DNA from 2 places in the Alteromonas sp. S005 genome. Region 1 is predicted to be linked to the other one. Evidence: predicted binding sites of a transcription regulator. Region 1 holds the regulator's gene; the other holds the start of a gene.
The links. Region 1 encodes ArgR, which controls arginine synthesis, uptake and breakdown. Its sites were predicted from a motif close to ANTGAATANNTATTCANT; they were not measured.
Positions count from the first base shown of each region.

Region 2: a site for ArgR is predicted at 1,146-1,163, ahead of V7R55_RS00940 (N-acetylmuramoyl-L-alanine amidase). Genes of this name have one in related genera too.

Region 1 covers NZ_JAZETN010000016.1:8,477-11,640, reverse strand. Annotated here, with positions in the region: gene mdh (malate dehydrogenase) at 301-1,239, opposite strand; gene argR (transcriptional regulator ArgR) at 1,477-1,941, shown strand; gene V7R55_RS15960 (type 1 glutamine amidotransferase domain-containing protein) at 2,026-2,709, opposite strand; gene V7R55_RS15955 (TonB-dependent receptor) at 2,898-3,164, opposite strand, start outside.
Region 2 covers NZ_JAZETN010000001.1:229,371-232,534, forward strand. Annotated here, with positions in the region: gene gltB (glutamate synthase large subunit) at 1-745, opposite strand, end outside; gene V7R55_RS00940 (N-acetylmuramoyl-L-alanine amidase) at 1,405-2,340, shown strand; gene arcB (aerobic respiration two-component sensor histidine kinase ArcB) at 2,439-3,164, shown strand, end outside.

The DNA of each region.
Region 1 (3,164 bases):
TCATAGGTGGTAAATAAATGAATAGCTGCTGGGTGATGCTTTAAATAAGCATCGCCTTACTTAGCTCTCCTGTTCTGAATGTGCAGTTGCGAAGCCTTCAAACGCGCAGAAAAAGCTGGATACGCAAGGTCGTAACAGACTGCGCTCTCTACAAATCTACAGTGATTAGGATAATGGGGAGTTTGGAACTGGCGGGGCTTTGATAAGTAGGCTCTCCACCGCAGGGATGCGGTGGCGAAGCCTACAGGGAAGTATTCACGGCGTGCCTACGTTCAAAGGCCTGCCAATGACACTCACCAATTAGCCGTTTACGAAGTCAACGCCTAGCTTGATGTCGCCACGTAGGCCTTCAAGCATGTCGTTTTTCGCTTTTTCTTCAAACGCGCTTAGCTCGCCGTATGGCAAGATTTCTTCAACACCGTTTGCGCCAAGGCGTACAGGGTGTGCGAAGAATGCTGCGTCGTCGCTGTCGTCAGTTTGTACATAAGTGTACTCAACAACGTTCTCACCTTGCATTGCTGCAACAAGAGATAGACAGAAACGTGCCGCTGCTTGACCCATTGAAAGGGTTGCAGAGCCGCCGCCCGCTTTCGCTTCAACAACTTCAGTACCTGCATTCTGGATACGAGTCGTTAGGCTAGATACTTCTTCGTCTGTGAACTCAACGCCTTCAACTTGTGAAAGAAGAGGAAGGATAGTTGTACCAGAGTGACCACCGATTACCGGTACGTGCACTGAAGATACATCTACGCCTTTAAGTTCAGCAACGAAAGTTTCAGCACGGATAACGTCTAGTGTAGTTACACCGAAAAGCTTGTTCTTGTCGTAAACGCCTTTTGCTTTTAGCGTCTCAGCTGCAATAGCTACAGTAGTGTTCACTGGGTTAGTGATGATACCAACACACGCGTCCGGGCAGTTATCAGCTACACCTTCAATTAGGTTTTTAACAATGCCGGCGTTGATGTTGAACAGATCTGAACGATCCATACCTGGCTTACGAGGCATACCTGCTGGAATAAGAACTACGTCTGCTCCAGTAAGTGCTTCAGCTAGGTCATCTTTACCGTGACCGGTTACTTTTACCGCAGTGGGGATGTGGCTCAAATCAACGGCAACACCAGGAACAACTGGCGCAACGTCGTAAAGCGCTAAATCTGAACCTGCTGGCAATTGTGTTTTCAACAACAAAGACAGCGCCTGACCAATACCACCGGCAGCACCTAACACGGCTACTTTCATACCATTTCTCCTATGGGATTACTTCACGTATTTAAACGGAACGTCACACTAATGCAACGCGGGGGAAAACTCAATCACCGGATCGTCTTATTAACGTTATTTATGGCGATTTTTGTACGATATTCATTATCATGAATGATTATGCAAAGAAATTGCGCAAAGTCTACCTGTACGGCACAATATGCGCATACAAAGTACAATTCCTAACGATAACACTTAAAAAAGAAAAGAGCGCTAATGGCAAACGCAAAACAAGAGCAACTCATCAAAGCTTTTAAAGAAATTCTAAAAGCAGAAAATTATGGTTCGCAGGGCGAAATTGTTGACGCTTTAAAAGCACAAGGTTTTGACAACATCAGCCAATCAAAAATCTCTAGAATGCTAAGTAAGTTTGGTGCAGTACGAACCCGAAATGCACGAGGAGACATGGTTTACTGTTTGCCTCCTGAATTAGGTATGCCTACTGCCAAAAGTCCGCTCAAACAGTTGGTACTAGATATTGTTCACAACAATGTGATGGTTATTATTAGAACCAGCCCAGGAGCAGCACAGCTTATTGCTCGCCTACTTGATTCATTGAGTAAAAAAGACGGCGTATTAGGGACGATTGCAGGTGATGACACTATTTTTATTGCCCCTGCTGACGTGACGAGAATTGAAGAATTAAGACAACGCGTTGAAGACTTGTTTGAAAACGTTTAGCCATGCCTCCAAAAGCTAATAATCAAAAAGCAAGAAACCGCATACAAGATGCGGTTTCCAAATCGGTTATAAACTAAGATTATCCTAAGATAAAAGCTTAATTAGCGCATCTGCTGCAGGGCGTGACGATGGTGGATTTTGTCCCGTTACCAACAAGCCATCAGTACACACTTTTACGGCGAAATCGTCAGCACTTTGATATTTTCCACCCTTTCTAACCAGTTCATCTTCAACCAGATATGGTACTACATCGGTAAGTTCCATTGCCGCTTCTTCGCTGTTTGAAAACCCCGTTACCTGCTTACCATCAACTAAGTACTTGCCATCTGAAGTTTTAACGTCCTTTAGCACGATTGGAGCATGGCAGACTGCGCCAACAGGTTTATTTGCCGCGATTGTGTCTTCAATCAATTTAATTGAGTGGACGTTGTCAGATAGGTCCCACAAAGGGCCGTGACCGCCCGGGTAAAATACGGCGTCAAACTCTTCAGCACGCACATCTTCAAGCGGTATGGTAGACGCCATTGCACTTCGCGCCAGTTCATCTTTTGTATATCTTATTGCGTCGTCTGTCATCGCATCATCTGCAAGGCTATTTGGGTCGATAGGTACTTGGCCTCCCATTGGCGACGCAAGGGTAATCGTATAGTCTTGATCTTTAAATGCGTAATATGGCGCTGCAAACTCTTCTAACCACATGCCTGTTTTCTTACCCGTATCACCCATAATTTCATGAGACGTCATTACCATTAGCATACGTTTTGTCATAAGCCCTCCTTGCGAGCATTTAAAAAATTTTCTCGTCACTTGATTCGTGTAGTGGAGGGACTTAGATCATAAGCAAAGGCTATGCGCGGTAAGTAACAGATGTGTGAGATAAATCGCAGGCATAAAAAAGTGCCACTTCCTGTTAAGGAGAGTGGCACCTAACACTACAACTTTTTTAAACTAAGTAATTAGAAGTCGTATTTAATACCGAACTGAACTTGCCATACTGATTGGTCAAGAACTTCTAGGTTTTTAATACGTGAATCACTGTTCAAGTCAAAATATTCATATTGACCATCTACGATATTTGCAGAAACTACAGCACGCTCATATTCATAGCGAGTACGCTCGATGCGGCCCCAATCGTCATTCAGTAGGTTACCGAAGTTTTCTATATCAAAGAACACGGTAAGTTTGTGCTCTGGATACAACGCAGGTAGTTCCTGTTGAACACG
Region 2 (3,164 bases), on a different contig from region 1:
GGTTTCCTTTAATGGTGTTAATTTCACCATTATGCGCAAGGAAACGGAAAGGCTGAGCAAGCGGCCAGCGTGGTAGCGTATTTGTTGAAAAGCGTTGGTGGAAAACGCAGATAGCGCTTTGCATACGCTCATCGGCAAGATCGTGATAAAAGGCGGGTAAATCTTTTGGCATTACCAAGCCTTTGTAGATCGTTACCAAGCCTGATAAACAAGCTACGTAAAAATCAGGATCTTTTTCAAGGCGTTTTTCAGCGCGGCGGCGGATCATATACAAACGACGCTCAAGGTCGCGTTTTCTCCAACCTGCTGGCGCGTTCACAAATACCTGTTCAATTTGTGGAACACCCGTAAGCGCTAATTCACCCAGTACTGAGTGGTCGACAGGCACTTCGCGCCAACCCACTACTGAAAGTGTTTCTTTTTCTAGTTCTTCATTAAGTACTTCACGCGCGGCTTGCGCAAGTACCGGGTCCTGACTTAAGAAAATCATGCCCACGCCGTATTTTTTGCTGAGTTTCCAGCCATTTTCTTCGGCGATTGCATGGAAGAACGCATCCGGTTTCTGTAGTAATAAACCACAGCCGTCACCGGTTTTCCCGTCGGCGGCGATACCGCCACGATGCTGCATACGGTCAAGGCCGTGTATTGCAGTAGTTACCAATTCATGACTGGCTTCCCCATGAGTGTGAGCGATTAAGCCAAACCCACAGTTGTCCCGGGAATCATTGGGATTATATAAACTCATCTCTTAACTCCTTCAACCTTTTGACTGGGCAAGGTATGCGTTGCGTGTAGATGCGCCTAGGTTTGCGTATCACAACATTATTAGACGTCTTTTATGCCTGCGAGCGGTATTGCTTACGGCGTGCGCCTTTCTTGTCGTTATTTTATTATTAGAGGATTCCAGTCGTTTCCGCATTTTTATGCATTATTGCGATGCGGGCCGTACAAAATACCCACATTAAAAACTAAAATCAAACGCTAAAAGTGTAAGCTTTATAGTGAATTAGTATAATTTCAATAAAATCTTTTAAAATCATGGGCTTGTTGGTTGTATTTTAGGTTTGTAACAAAAATGTTATCAGTTAATAAAAATGAATACTTTTCAATCGTTAAATGATATTGGTTCTCATTTATTTTTTGCTAATGAATAATTATGCTTTATGCTTGCGGTTTTATGTTGTCAATGGCTGTTTGTTTGTATTTTTATGAAAATGTAAAGCTATGGTTCCACTTATATAAGTAGTTTGCTGTATTGGTTAAAAATCACCCGAATGTAAGGTTGGAGCTTTATGCTGTGATACTTGATAGTACATTCATGTAATTTTTACGAGCGCGTAAGCATAAGTAAAAGAATAAAAATTCACTGAAAGCAGATGTTGCCAAGCCAGTGAGGACTATCGAATGACAGTATTACAGGCAAGCCCCAACAGTATCTTCGTTATTAACGAGCATATAGTAACAGGCGAAGGCGTAAGTTTTACGCCCTCTCCCAATACCTCAGGGCTCTTTGAAAAGGGTATTCCTGATACTATCGTTATCCATTTCACCGCAGGCAGTAGTCTAACGTCATCAGTTAACGTATTAACCGACCCAGATAGCGGTGTGTCTGCTCACTTCGCCGTGGGACGTAACGGTAATATTGTACAAATGCTGCCAACGAATAAGGTTGCATGGCATGCAGGCGAAAGTCACTTTGAGGGGCGTAGTGGGTTAAACAAATACTCTATAGGCATTGAACTAGATAATGCAGGCCAGCTAAAGAAAAAAAGTGATGGTACCTATGAGAGTTGGTTCGGCAAAAAGTATGAAAAGAACGAAGTATTCGAAGCTAGGAAGAGCAACCAGCATGCTGTTGGCTATTGGCACGAGTATACTGATATTCAAATATCACGAGCCCTCGTCTTATGTAAAACACTGTGCGAGTACTACCAGATTTCTAAGATTGTTGGACATGAAGAGATTGCGCCCACGCGTAAAGTAGATCCAGGCCCTGCCTTTCCAATGCAAAAGTTTAAAGAGCTTCCATTGCATCTCGAACGTGTCGCGGTGCTAATAGAATCGAAAGAGATGGGCCCACAACGAAAGGAACATGATGAGTTTCAGCATAATTTGGCTAGACCTGCAAAGAAAGTAGCTAATGTATGTGCAAATGCGCTTAACGTTAGAAAAGGCCCTGATACTTCATTTCCCACTGTTGAAAGTAGTTTAGAAAAAGGAGAAATATTACGTGTTCTAGAGAAACAGGGAGAGTGGGCGAAAGTATCTTTTACCAAAGTTGGCTGGGTTAACACCGCTTATATCCACGAAGTTACGGAAAAGTCACCGTTTAAATCCTAACCCTATAGTAGGGTCATCGCTCTGCTTTAATAAACCGCATTCCCGAAGTGATTAAAGCCTGATAGGATACAAGCAAAATAAGTTTAGATAAGACGTACATGCATTCAGATTCACCAAACGATTCTTGGGCAATTCGCTTTGCCCAATTTGTCCAACGTTTTGGCACTCTAAAGCTCAGCATTTTATTTGTTGTTCTTTCACTTGTGTTCACGCTAGGCGGTTCTTACGTTATACGCGTAAGTATGGGAAGCCAAGTACAGCCAGACGACTTCATAAGTGCCGTTATCCTTACCATGTTATCGGCCCCATGGGTGCTTTACTTTTTTAGTGAATTAATCAAACAACTAGAGAATTCACGTACCAACTTGAAAGAGGTAGTTAGCCAACTTGAGAGCTTAAGGGAAGAAGACGTATTTCTTAATCGAGAGCTTCAAAGTAATATAAGGCAGCTAAATCACGAAATAGAGCAGCGTAAACAGGCGCAAGAAGAGCGAGAGGCACTGTTTAAGGATTTAGAGAAGGAAATTCAGGATAAATCTGAGCAAGAAGCCCAAGCGCGACGTTTGTCCACACTCCTGCGCTCCATTATCGATGCCTCGCCAGACTTGATTTACTACCGTAATGAAGAAGGCAGATTTGCAGGCTGTAACCGCATTGCCGAGCTAATGACCGGAAAGACCGAGCAGGAGTTGCTCGGGTTAACGCCAGAAGATGTTTACGAAGAAGAACTAGCCCGCCAAATCGTGGCAAGTGACCACGAAGTACTGGAAACCAATGCAAGTATTACTGAAGAGCTTTGGCTTCGCTTTGCCGATGGGCGTCGC